3 regions of the Janthinobacterium lividum genome follow, and region 2 is predicted to be linked to each of the others. Evidence: predicted binding sites of a transcription regulator. Region 2 holds the regulator's gene; each other region holds the start of a gene.
What was found. The regulator FNR, encoded in region 2, switches genes on or off when oxygen is low (the NO sensors DNR and NnrR bind a similar motif). The targets are predictions, from matches to a motif close to TTGATNNNNATCAA.
Positions count from the first base shown of each region.

Region 1: ubiU (ubiquinone anaerobic biosynthesis protein UbiU) is a predicted target of FNR. The motif match lies at 2,349-2,362, and genes of this name have one in related genera.
Region 3: U0004_RS22785 (universal stress protein) is a predicted target of FNR. The motif match lies at 2,550-2,563, and genes of this name have one in related genera.

Region 1 is NZ_CP139976.1:2,494,729-2,499,283, forward strand. It holds gene U0004_RS11355 (ribonucleoside triphosphate reductase) at 1-1,729, opposite strand, end outside; gene U0004_RS11360 (hypothetical protein) at 1,853-2,263, opposite strand; gene ubiU (ubiquinone anaerobic biosynthesis protein UbiU) at 2,426-3,463, shown strand; gene ubiV (ubiquinone anaerobic biosynthesis protein UbiV) at 3,473-4,369, shown strand; gene ubiT (ubiquinone anaerobic biosynthesis accessory factor UbiT) at 4,390-4,555, shown strand, end outside.
Region 2 is NZ_CP139976.1:285,572-290,126, forward strand. It holds gene ccoG (cytochrome c oxidase accessory protein CcoG) at 1-793, shown strand, start outside; gene U0004_RS01190 (FixH family protein) at 940-1,464, shown strand; gene fnr (fumarate/nitrate reduction transcriptional regulator Fnr) at 1,468-2,226, opposite strand; gene U0004_RS01200 (response regulator) at 2,476-4,555, shown strand, end outside.
Region 3 is NZ_CP139976.1:5,038,937-5,043,491, forward strand. It holds gene U0004_RS22775 (chemotaxis protein CheA) at 1-1,294, opposite strand, end outside; gene U0004_RS22780 (protein phosphatase CheZ) at 1,294-2,166, opposite strand; gene U0004_RS22785 (universal stress protein) at 2,645-3,112, shown strand; gene U0004_RS22790 (response regulator) at 3,268-3,912, shown strand; gene U0004_RS22795 (Crp/Fnr family transcriptional regulator) at 4,253-4,555, shown strand, end outside.

The sequences.
Region 1 (4,555 bases), 2.2 Mb from region 2:
GGTGAGCGAGATCGGACTGCTTGCGCGCGATCAGTTCCGCGTCGCAGGTGGGACAGAATTCATGTTTGCCGGCCAGGTAGCCGTGGCGCGGGCAGATGGAAAACGTGGGCGTGACCGTGATGTAGGGCAGCGAGAAGCGGCTCAGGGCGCGTTTCACCAGCTCGCGGCAGGCATTCGCGTCCGACAGCGCTTCCGTCATGTACAGGTGCAGTACCGTGCCGCCCGTGTACTTGCGCTGCAGCGCGTCCTGCAATTCCAGCGCCTCGAACGGGTCGTCCGTATGGCCGACGGGCAGCTGCGACGAATTCGTGTAGTACGGGTTGTCGACCGTGCCCGCCTGCAGGATGGCGGGGAAGCGCTTGCGGTCTTCGCGGGCGAAGCGGTAGGTCGTGCCTTCGGCCGGCGTCGCTTCCAGGTTGTACATATGGCCCGTCTCTTCCTGGAATTGCACCATGCGGGCGCGCACGTGGTCGAGCAGGCGCACGGCCAGCGCATGGCCTGCTGGCGCCGTGATGTCGTAGGCGTCGCCGCTGAAATTGCGGATCATTTCGTTGATGCCGTTCACGCCCAGGGTGGAGAAGTGGTTGCGCAGGGTGCCAAGGTAGCGCTTCGTGTACGGGAACAGGCCTTGCTGCATCAGTTCCTCGATGGTGCGGCGCTTGATTTCCAGGCTCGTCTTGCCCAGTTCCAGCAGGCGGTCCAGGTCCGCCATCAGGGCTGGCTCGTCGCCGCGCCATCGGTGGCCCAGGCGCGCGCAGTTGATCGTCACCACGCCCAGGGAACCCGTCTGCTCGGCGGAACCGAACAGGCCGTTGCCCCGTTTCAGCAGTTCGCGCAAGTCCAGCTGCAAGCGGCAGCACATGGAGCGGATCATGTTCGGCTTGAGTTCCGAATTGATGAAGTTCTGGAAGTAGGGCAGGCCGTAGCGGGCCGTCATCTCGAACAGGCGTTCCGCGTTTTCGCTATGCCAGTCGAAATCCTCGGTGATGTTATAGGTGGGGATGGGGAAGGTGAAGACTCTGCCCTTGGCATCGCCCGCCATCATGATCTCGATGTAGGCGCGGTTGATCATGTCCATCTCCACCTGCAGCTCGCCATAGCTGAAGTCCATCTCCTGGCCGGCGATGACGGGAATCTGCTCGCGCAGGTCGTCCGGGCAGACCCAGTCGAAGGTGAGGTTGGTAAACGGCGTCTGCGTGCCCCAGCGCGATGGCACGTTGAGGTTGAAGATCAGCTCCTGCATGTACTGGCGCACGTCTTCGTAGCGCAGGCTGTCCTTGCGGATGTAGGGTGCCATGTAGGTGTCGAAGGAGCTGAACGCCTGCGCGCCGGCCCACTCGTTTTGCAGGGTGCCGAGAAAATTGACGATCTGGCCGATGGCGCTCGACATGTGCTTGGGCGGACCGGATTCGATCTTGCCCGGCACGCCATTCAAGCCTTCGTGCAGCAGGGTGCGCAGCGACCAGCCGGCGCAATAGCCGGCCAGCATGTCGAGGTCGTGGATGTGCAGCGCCGCTTCGCGGTGCGCCGCGCCCACTTCCGGCGGATATACCTGGTCCAGCCAGTAGTTGGCGATGACCTTGCCCGACACGTTGAGTATCAGGCCGCCCAGCGAGTAGCCCTGGTTGGCGTTGGCGTTGACACGCCAGTCGCGCCGCTCCAGGTATTCATTGATGGACGCGGCGACATCGACCTGGCCGCGTGTGGGGGAAACTGCATTTGTCGTCATGAAACCTCCAATAAACACAACATGCGGTGTTTTTATGGAGATTAATCACTAAATATAGTGACGTCAAAGGGCGCGTGCTGTTGCGTGACGAATCCTTGATGCAGGTGAAAAAAGCGCCCCCGTTTACTTTTTCGCGCGGCCCTGGCGCAGGATGAAGCAGCTCAGGCCAAAGTACGCGGCGGCGCAGACGGCGATGCTGATAGTGGAGGCGGGCAGCACGTGCGCCCAGATTTCCAGCGGCGAGAAGGTGCTCCAGCTGGCGATGCGGATATCGAAGGTGACGTAGTTCGCCAGCAGCCAGTAGACGGCCAGCAGGCCCGTGCTGATGGCGATCTGGCGCGGCACCGGCATGGCGCGGCGCGCGAAGACGGCTTGCAGGAACAGCAGCAGCACGCCCGGATACGCGCCCAGTATCTCGGGCGACAGGATGGAGAGCTTTTCTTCGACATAGCCGTCGGCGGGCGCGGCCCACTGTACTTGCAGCACGGTGAGGAACAGGGTGAGCAGGAAGATCAGCAGCGGTTTGCGGGGCATGGCGGGCAATCGAAGAGGGAGAAAAGTGGGGCATTTTACAGCCAGGTCAAGCAAGTTGAACGCGCGCCAGCCATGCATGCATTCCTTCACCTGCGTCAAGGACTGGCCAGCATGGGCGGGGCTATAGTCTGCACCCTGAGCCGATACAGGACTGTGAATATCATGATGCTTGAATCAACCACCGCCACCCGCGTGGCCGGACCGCTGGAACTGGTCTGCCCCGCCGGCAGCCTGCCCGCCTTGAAAGCAGCCGTCGACAATGGCGCCGACACCGTTTACCTGGGCTTTCGCGACGCCACCAATGCGCGCAATTTCGCCGGCCTCAATTTCGACGAGAAGGCCATCGCCGAGGGCGTGCGCTACGCCCACCAATATGGGCGCAAGGTGCTGCTGGCGCTGAATACCTATCCGCAGCCGCACAACTGGGCCGTGTGGCGCAGTGCCATCGACCGCGCCGCGCAGGCCGGCATCGACGCCATGATCGTGGCCGATCCGGGCCTGATGGCCTACGCAAGTGAGCACCACCCGCAGCTGCGCCTGCACCTGTCCGTGCAGGGCTCGGCCACCAACTACGAAGCCATCAATTTTTACCATGAGCACTTCGGCATCGCCCGCGCCGTGCTGCCGCGCGTGCTGTCGATGGCGCAGGTGGAGCAACTGATCGCCAAGACGGAAGTCGAGATCGAGGTCTTCGGTTTCGGCTCCCTGTGCGTGATGGTCGAAGGGCGTTGCGCGCTGTCGTCGTATGCGACGGGCGAGGCGCCGAATACCCATGGCGTGTGCTCGCCGGCGAAATCCGTGCGTTGGCTGGAAACGCCGAACGGCCTCGAATCGCGCCTGAACGGCGTGCTGATCGACCGCTATGCGCCCGGCGAAAACGCCAGCTATCCCACCCTGTGCAAGGGCCGTTTCGAAGTCAATGACGAAGAGTATTACGCCATCGAGGAGCCGGCCAGCCTGAATACCCTGGCGCTGCTGCCGCAACTGATCGCCATGGGCGTGCGGGCCGTGAAGATCGAAGGGCGCCAGCGCAGCCCCGCCTACGTGGCGCAGGTGACGCGCGTGTGGCGCGAGGCGATCGACGCCTGCCGCGAAGGCAATGCGCGCTACGCCGTCAAGCCGGGCTGGATGGCGGCCATGGACAAGCTGGCCGAAGGCCAGCAGCACACATTAGGTGCTTACCACAGATCTTGGAAATAGAGGATGAACATGCTGAAGCTTTCACTGGGCCCCTTGCTGTACTACTGGCCGCGTGCCACCGTCTTCGAGTTTTACCAGCAGATCGCCGGCACCGCCGTCGATATCGTGTACTTGGGCGAAACCGTCTGCTCGCGCCGGCATGAGGTGCGCCTGGCCGACTGGCTCGATATCGCCGACATGCTGGCCGCCGCCGGCAAGGAAGTGGTGCTGTCGACGCAGGCGCTGATCGAGGCGGGCGCCGAACTGGCGACCCTGCGCCGCATCACGGGCAATGGCCGCTATGGCGTCGAGGCCAACGACATGGGCGCCGTGCACTGCATGGAAAAGGGTACGTCCTTCGTCGCCGGTCCCCATTTGAACCTGTTCAATGGCCCCAGCCTGCAATTGCTGGCGCGCCTGGGTGCACGGCGCTGGGTGATGCCGCTGGAAATGGGGCAGACGGCGCTGGCCGAGATGCAGCGCCAGAAGCCGGAAGGGCTGGAGACGGAAGTCTTCGCCTACGGCCGCATGCCGCTGGCGTTTTCCGCGCGCTGCTTCACGGCGCGCAACCGCAACCTGCCGAAGGACGATTGCGGCTACAGCTGCCTGGAAGAGCCGGACGGCCTGCTGCTGCGCACGCGCGACGAAGTGCCATTCCTGGTACTGAATGGCACGCAGACGCAGTCGGCGCTGGTCTACAACCTAGTGCGAGAACTCGACGCCATGCGCGACATGGGCGTGGTGGTGGCGCGCATCAGCCCGCAAGCCATGCATACGGAACAAGTCATCGCCATCTTTGACCGCGCCCGCCGTGGCCAGGTCAGCGGCATCGGCGCCCAGGCCCAGCTGGCGGCCTGCCAGCCGGCCGGCGCCTGCGACGGCTACTGGCACGGCCAGCCCGGCATGGAACAGCACGCCCCACATTGAACGCATCGAAAGGAAGCACCATGCAAGATCAACTGGAAAGATTGCCGATCCCGGCCAAGCCTCCCATGAGCAAGCCCGGCGTGTCGTACCGCTTGCCGGAACCGCTGGCCGAATTGCTGTCCAAGCTGCCCCCGTATCCCGCCTCCTGGCTGTTCGTGCAAGGCTTGAACCGCCTGCTGGCGCCGC
Region 2 (4,555 bases):
CAACGCGGGCTGGCTGCGCGAGCAGGTGTGCAAATACATGTGCCCCTACGCGCGCTTCCAGAGCGCCATGTTCGACCAGGACACCCTGATCATCACCTACGATGCCAAGCGCGGCGAACCGCGTGGCGCCATGAGCAAGAAGGCCGGCAACAACGACAAGCTGGGCGATTGCATCGACTGTACCCTGTGCGTGCAGGTGTGTCCGACCGGCATCGATATCCGCAACGGCCTGCAGTATGAATGCATCGGCTGCGCCGCCTGCGTCGATGCCTGCAACAGCGTGATGGACAAGGTCGAGCGGCCGCGTGGCCTGATACGCTACAGCACCGACCATGCGATGGAAAACAACTTCAATTCGAAGCAGATACGCCAGCGCGCCATGCGCCCGCGCGTCTTGATCTACACTTCCATCCTGGCCCTGATCATCATCGCCGTGTGTACCTCGCTGGCCCTGCGCACGCCCCTGAAAATGGACGTGATCCGCGACCGCGGTTCGATGGGACGCGAAGTGGAAGACGGCATGATCGAAAACGTCTACCGCCTGCAGATCATGAATACGTCCGAGCAAAGCCAGCATTTTAAAATCAGCGCTTCCGGCTTGCCGGGCCTGACCTTGCTGACGCGCGAAGAAGTGACCTTGCAGCCGACGGAAACGCTGGGCTGGCCGATCCGCCTGCGCGTGCCGCACGGCGTCGGCGAGAAGGGCTCGAACAAGATTGCGATCGAATTGCAATCGCTGGACGATCCATCGCTGCATGTGCGTGAAAGCGCGGTATTCATCGTGCCACGGTGATGTTGATTTGGGGTCGGACCCTCTGGGTCCGACCCCGGTATTTCGCCGTAGGGGTATCATCAATCATGCGTTAGGGTCACTTGATTTTCAACCCGGAAGCAAAAGCTGGGGTCAGACCCACAGGGTCCGACCCCAAGGAGAACAAAATGTCCGACAGTCTGAAACTGCAACCCCCCGTTGCACCGTGGTACAAGCATCGCTGGCCATGGCTGCTGATGATCGGCCCCGGCCTGTCCGTGGTCGTCGGCAGCTTCATGGGCTATATCGCGTTTACGCAGCCCGATGCGCTGGTGGTGGGCGATTATTACAAGCAGGGCAAGGCGATCAACCAGGATTTGAAGCGCGACACGATCGCCAGCGACCTGGCCATGGATACGCGCCTGTCATATGACGTGGCTGCAGCGCGCCTCAGTGGTTCCGTGCACAGCTTCGGCAAGGCCTATCAGGCGCCGCTGCAGCTGCACCTGGCGCATGCGACCCTGCCGGAAAAGGATATCAAGCTGCTGGTGCAGCCCGATGCGGCCGGCAATTTTTCCGTAGCACTGCCGATGCTCGAGCGCAGCCGCTGGCAAGTGCTGGTGGAAAACGACAAACGCGAGTGGCGCCTGTCCGGCATCTGGACCTGGCCCCTGCAACGCAGCATCGCGCTGCATGCCGACGAGGAACTGTAAGTCTTACTTGCAGATGTCCGTGCCGGCCGTAATCGCTTTCAACTTGGCCGGCTGCAGGATCTCGATCTCGCGGTTCGAGACGCGCAGCCAGCCTTCCTTCTTGAATTTCGACAATAAGCGGCTGACGCTTTCGATGGTCAGGCCCAGATAGTTGCCGATTTCCTCGCGCGACATGCGCAGCTGGAAATTGCTGCCCGAATAGCCGCGTGCTTCATAGCGCGACGCCAGGTTGACGATGAAGGCGGCAAAACGCTGGGTCGCCTGCATATTGCCCAGCAATAGCATGACGCTTTGCTCGCGCGTGATTTCCTGGCTCATCATGCGGTGGAAATGACGCAGCAGGGTCGGCATATTGCCCAGCAATTGTTCCAGGCTGGAAAACGGAATTTCACACACTTCGCTGTCTTCCAGCGCCACCGCATTACAGTGGTGGCGGTCGGCGCTGATGGCGTCCATGCCCAGCAGTTCACCGGCCATCTGGAAACCCGTCACCTGCTCTTCGCCACCCGGATTGATCTGGTACGTCTTGAAATGCCCCAGGCGGATCGCATACAGGTTCTGGAACGAGTCGCCGATGCGGAACAGCGAAGCGCCGCGCACGATCTTGCGGCGGCGGCCGATGATCTGGTCCAGCCTATCCATGTCGCCCACATCGAGGCCCATCGGCAGGCACAATTGATGCATGCTGCAGGTCGAGCATCGCGCACGCAACGCCTCCACGTTCACGGTGGGCAAGGTGGGAGTGAGTAGCGCTTCAGTCATGTCGGTACCTTTTAGAAAATGCAACAACAAGTTTACTGCATACAGCTGCATACAGGGTTGCCGTATGCCAATTTCACCGTAAATTCGGCGAATAAACGACGTCCAGCCTTTAATTATATGGCAACATCGTCAAAAGCCCATACGGGGCGGGCAATTTGCGCGGCGGCGCTTGCCAAGCTGGGGTATTGATAGGAAAATTCCTGACAGCATTATCTGCCGCCTGTGCCGCCCGGCACTGAAAAGGAAATCATGAAGCCTCTCGGCATTAAAGCAAAAGTCGCGCTGGCCACCAGCCTGACCTCGATCGCCATGATCGCGCTGGTCACCATGATCCAGGTGCAGCACATGCGCGACGACTTCACCCGAGTACTGCTGAGCCAGCAGTCATCGCTGATCAGCCGCACCGCTGCCGAGCTCGACGACAAGCTGGGCATGCTGCTGCAGATTGTCACCCTGACGGCCAGGCAGCAGCCGCCGGAACTGATCGCCCAGCCCGCCAAACTGCGCGAATACTATGCGCGCCGCTCGATGCTGGTGCTGTTCGACGACGTGCTGGTGCTCGACGCGCATGGCGCCATCGTGGCCGACATGCCGGAAGTGACGGGGCGCGCCGGCATCAACGTCGCCGAGCGCGAGTATTTCCAGACCGTCCTGCGCACGCGCCAGCCCATGATTACCGAGCCGATGCTGGGCAAGTCGAGCGGCATGCCCATCGTGCAGATGGTGGCGCCCGTGCTGGCCGCCGATGGCCAGGTGGCCGGCGTGGTGATCGGCGTGCTGCGCCTGTACAAGGACAATCTGCTGGGCCGCCTGCGCTCGGAAAAGATCGGCAAGAGCGGCTATTACTTCATCCTCACGCGCGGCGCCGTGCCGCGCTACGTGCTGCACCCCGATACCAGCCGTTTGCTGCAGCCGCGCAAGCCGAACGCCAACCTGACGACCACCCAGCTGCTGAAGGAGGATGGCGAAGGCAGCATGGTCAGCACCAACAGCCGCGGCATCACGGCCGTCAACAGCTTCAAGCGCCTGAAATCCGTGAACTGGCTGCTGGCCGCCTCGCTGCCCGTCGAGGATGCCTTCGAACCGTTCGATGGCGTGCTGTACCGGCTGGTGCTGTGGAGCATCCTCGCTTCGCTGCTGGCCGCTGCCGTTCTGGGCTGGGTTACCGTGCGCCTGCTGTCGCCGCTGGTGCGCCTGCGCGATACCCTGCTGGCCCTGCGCACCAGCGGCAGCCGTTTCACCCCCGTGCCGGTACAGCAGCGCGACGAGATCGGCGAACTGACGGAAGCGTTCAATGGCCTGATGAGCGAACGCGACCGCCTGCAGCAGGAACTTGAAGCGCGCGCGGCGGAGCTGGAGCAGGAACGCGACCGGGCCGAGGCGGCCAACCGCGCAAAGAGCGATTTCGTGGCCAACATGAGCCATGAAATCCGCACGCCCCTCAATGCCGTGCTGGGCATGGTGTATTTGCTGGGAAATACCAGGCTAGACACGGAACAGCGCAAGTACCTGACCATGGTCAGAGTGGCGGGCCAGTCGCTGCTGGGCATCCTCAACGATGTGCTCGACTATTCGAAGATAGAGGCGCGCCGCATGGAATTGTCGCCCGTCGAATTCGACCTCGATGAAGTCATGAATACCCTGGCCACGACGATGACGATGAATGCGGGCGAAAAGGAGCTGGAACTGGCCATCGCCGTCGAGCCCGACGTGCCGCGGCGCCTCGTGGGCGACGCCCAGCGCCTGCAGCAAATTCTCGTCAACCTGGCCGGCAACGCCATCAAGTTTACCGAGAGCGGCGAAGTCGTGGTGGCCGTCAGCCTGGCCGAGAGCGAGAGTGGCCGCGCCTGGCTGCGCTTCGAAGTGCGCGACACGGGCATCGGCATGACGGAACTGCAGCAACAGCAGCTGTTTGCCGCGTTTTCACAGGCCGACCAGAGCATCACGCGGCGCTTCGGCGGCACGGGCCTGGGCCTGGCCATCAGCAAGCAGCTGATCCACATGATGGGCGGCGACATCGCCGTCGCCAGCAGCGAAGGCAAGGGCAGCCGCTTCTGGTTCAGCGTGCCCTTCGAGATGCTGGCGCAGCCGGCCGAAACGCGGCGCACGCCGGCCCTGGGCCAGCTGCGCCTGCTGGTGGCCGACGACAACCGCACCACGCGCGAACTGATCGTCAAGCTGATCGAGGCGTGGGGCTGGCTGGCCGACGAAGTGGACTCCGGCTTTGCCGCCATCGAACTGTACCGCGAACGCCTGGCGCAGCAGCAACCATACGACGTGGTGCTGGCCGACTGGCACATGCCCGTGATGGACGGCCTAGCCACGGCCA
Region 3 (4,555 bases), 1.6 Mb from region 2:
TCAATTGGGCGTTTTCGCTGATCAAGCCCTTTTGCTGGGCCTTGCTGCGCAGGAAGGCCGGATCCATGCCCTTGCCGTCATCCTGCAGCACGATCATGACACTGTTGGCTTCCTGCCATGCTTTCAGTGAAATATACGACTTGGCGGGTTTGCCGGCAGCCAGGCGCGCTTCCGGCGATTCGACGCCATGGTCGAGCGAGTTGCGCAGCATGTGCACGAGCGGATCGTACAAGCTGTCGACCACCACGCGATCGACTTCCGTCTCCGCGCCCTCGATGGTCAGCTCGACATCCTTGCCCAGGTCCTTCGCCAGCTCGCGCACCAGGCGCGGGAATTTCTGGAACAGACGGCCCACGGGTTGCATGCGCGTGGCCAGGGTGGCCCGCTGCAGTTCCGTCGAGTAGCGCGAAGCGCGTTCCAGGGTTTCCGCCAGAGTCGCCATCAGGGTGGCGGCCTGGCCTTCGAATTTGAATTGCAGCAAGCGCTCGAGCAGCACGGCAGCCTGGTTGGCGGCCTGCACGGATTCGCCGGCCACTTCCAGCAGGGCGTCGAGCTTGACGGCGTCGACGCGGATGCTGTCTTCCTTGACGGGCGCGGCATGGCGCACTTCCGGACGCTCTTCGCGTCGCTCGGCGCCATCCCAGGCCTTGGCGGCCGGCTTGGCGGCAGCGGCAGCGGCGGGCGCAGCAGCGGCCACGACGGCAGGTGCCGCGGCGACGGCGGACACGGGCGCGGCAGCGACCCGGCTGCCCTCGGGCACGACGGCGTTATACATGCCTTCCCAGTCCAGGCCATCGGCGCCGGCGGTGGAAACGGCGGCGGGCGCGGCCACGGCAACTTCTGCGACCTCGGCAACGACCACGGCGACTTCCGCCACCACGGCGGCGACCGGCGCAGGCGCGTCCATGCCCTTGCCTTCGATGGCGTTCGTCAGGATATGTTCCAGCTCTTCCGGCATGGCCGGCAAGCTTTCCGGCGCGGCGCCATTCGCCAGTTCCGTCAGCTGGTCGGCCACGAAACCGGACGCTTGCAGCGCCGCCTCGATGGCGATGGGGGTTACCGGCGCGGCGCCCGTGCGCAAGGCGTCAAACAGGTTTTCCGTCAGATGGCAGGCCGCCACCAGCGCGGGCAAGCCCATGAAGCCGGCACCACCCTTGATGGTGTGGAAAGAACGAAACACGGCATTCAGTGTTTCCTTGTTGTCAGGATCACGCTCGAGGCGCAATAAGTGCTCTTCAACATTAACCGCAAGATCCATCGCCTCAACGACGAAATCCTTGAGCATATCGTCCATTAGAATCCCAAATCCGCAAGAAGGTCGTCTACATTATCCTGGTCCAGCGCCACCGACGGCACGGACGGGCCCTGCATCAGCGGCACCGGCTTTTGCGCCAGCTTTTCGCGCACCTCGGCCGGCGCGTTGTCGCGCAGCAGCTGAGCCAGCTCGTGCTCCACCGTCTTGGTGATGTTGACCACTTTTTTGATCAGCTGGCCCGTGATGTCCTGGAAGTCCTGGGCCATCATGATTTCCAGCAAGCGTGCTTTTTCCGCTTCCGTTGCTTCGGCAACGGCTTGCGCGAACTGGCGTGAATCGCCGGCCAGGGCCTTGAATTCTTCCAGGCTCAGCTTGCCATCGAACAAGGCTGTCCAGCGGCTGTCCATGTCCTTGGCTTTCTTCGACAGCACGTCTTGCGCCGGCATGCCTTCGTCGAGCGTATTCAGGACCTTGTTGGCGGCCTGCTCCGTCAGGGTGGCGACATATTCCAGGCGGTCCTGGGCGTCGACGATCTGCGACGACGCTTCCGTCAATGCCTTGTCGTAGCCCAGTTCGCGCAGCGAGTCGTGCAGCAGGCGCACGATGCCGCCCAGGCGCTCGAACATCGGTTTGTCGGACTGATCGACCGGATCGGCCGCTTCGCCAGGCGCGTCGGCGTCGGCCACGGATGCCGCTTCCGCTGCGGCTGGCGCGGCAGCCACCGGCGCCGCTGCGGCTGCAGCTGCCGGTGCGGCGGCGCTGGCCGACACGGAGTCGAACAGCGCGTCAAAATCGTCATCCGCGATCACGGCGGGAGCGGGCGCGGCGGCAGGCGCCGGCGTGGCTGCGGCCGCGCTTTGCGCGGATACTTCATCGAATAATGCATCGAAATCATCAGCGGCGTTGGTCATATCCCTGCTTCTCCATAATTTGTCAAAATTCCGCCTGAACTGTGCGTTTTACAGACTGATACCCACAATTTCTCGATTAAGATGATTTGAGGCAATACCGCTGCGATGGTGCGAGTGTAGCAGGGCGCCGCCCTGTTGGTAAATCTCAAAACGCGCTTCCCGGTGCAAAGCTGGCCCACAAGAGCTTTTCCGCCAGGAAATAAGTGTTCCTGCTGTTGTATTTTGAAATACTACCATTGGCGTGCGTGCAAGACCACGCGCCGCACAAGAAATCCTGCCCGCGGGCGCCTGCGCAACAGCGCCATATGGATATCGCTGGGACATCGTTGCACCTTAAACACGATCTTTCTGCCAATGTTGTCTATACTGAAGGTGCAGTAGTATTGACAATTATCAAGTCTTTACATGAATACAATGCTGCCGCCACGTCTACAATAAGAGGCGTTGCGCGCGCTGAGTCATCGCCAAAGGACCTGCCATGTATAAGAAAATTCTGATCGCCACGGACGGCTCTACCGTCTCCAACTTGACGGCCTGCGCCGGCGTTGCCTTTGCCGAACAGATGCACGCCGACATCCTTGCCGTGTACGTGGCACCCGAGTACCAATACCCGGTGTATATCGAAATCATTCCGCCAAGCTATCCCAGCGAAGAGGAATACCGCATCGCCATGCGCAAGGCGGGCGCCGACCACTGGCAGCCCATCCTCGACGCGGCTGCCAAGCGGGGCCTGCAGGCGACGGGCTTGACGGCCTTTTCCGACAGCCCGGCCCTGAAAATCGTGGAAGTGGCGCAATTGCAGCAATGCGACCTGATCTTCATGGGCTCGCATGGCCGCAGCGGCTGGGGCCAGTTGCTGCTGGGCAGCGTCACCAACAAGGTGCTGTCGCACTCGAAATTGCCCGTGCTCGTGCATAGGCTGATCAAGGAACCCCCGGCAAAATAAGGGGTCACATGGCCACGGAGGCCGCCGTTGCCGGCACAGCAAGAAAAAGGCAAACGTGCGGCCACTTCAGTTAAAATGACAACATTTCTCGTTTCTTAACATTTGATTGTCCGGTAACGGACACAGCAGATTACACGCCACCAGATTGCCCGCCTATGATACGTATTGTGATTGCCGACGACCACACCATCATGCGTGAAGGATTAAAGCGCATCCTTGACGGCGCGCCGGATATCGACATCGTGGGTGAGGCCATCGACGGGTTTGAAGTCCTCAACCACGTGCGCCAGGGCGGCTTCGACCTGCTGCTGCTCGACCTGTCGATGCCGGGCCGCAGCGGCGTCGACCTGATCCGGCAAATCCGCAGCGAGGCGCCCAAGCTGTCCATCCTGATCCTCACCATGCACGAGGAAGAGCAATATGCGGTGCGCGCCATCCGCGCCGGCGCGCAAGGCTATCTGACCAAGGAAAGCGCGGGCACCCAGCTCGTGGGCGCCATCCACAAGGTGGCGTCGGGACGCCCCTACATCAGCGCCGAGGTGGCGGAGCAGCTCGTGCTCAACATCATGATGCCGAATGAAAGCTTGCTGCATAAACAGTTGTCGGACCGCGAATTCGAAGTCTTTTCCCTGCTGGTGGCCGGCAAGTCGATCACGGAAATTGCCAACAACCTGCATCTGAGCGTGAAGACGGTGAGTACGCACAAGACGCGCATCATGCAAAAAATGGGCATGAGTTCCCTATCGGAAATGGTCCAGTATGCCGTCGCGCACCGCCTGCTATCGCCCTTCAAGACGTGATCCTCCTGGCGCGCGCCCGCGCGCCAACTGTAGGAACAATCCTACCTCACCTACCGCAGCTCCTACTGCCATATTCAGCCACTGCTGATATTAATTGCATACGGTTGTTGGCATACTGAAACCAGTCATCAAGTTGCTGGAAAGTTATTTCATCACACAGCAAGTCTTCAGCGAATTGAGCATTACCTGCCTGGACGCGCGCCGCCGACCCTTGCCCGCCCGCCGCCCCGAGCACCCCGTCATTCAACTCTGAACTACCTGTCACCAGGAGATGAACATGCTGTCCACGCAAACGCCCGACACCCGCGCTGCCTCACCGTCGCTGGCCCCTTCCTCCCCGATGGAAGCGGGACGCCAGCGCCAGGGTCGGCTCTGGTCGAACCTGAAGGAGGTGTGCGACTTGCTGCATATCTCCAGCGCCTGCACCATCGCCGCTGACGAACTGCTGTTCCAGCACGTGCAATTCAAGACGGGCCAGCGCGTGCATACCATCGGCCAACCGTTCGACACCCTGTACATCGTCAATTCAGGCTTCCTGAAAACCGTGCTCATCGATGAATTCGGCAATGAGCAGGTACTCAGCTTTCCCATGAAGGGCGACATGCTGGGCGTCGACGGCATCCACTCGCGCCATTACTCCTCG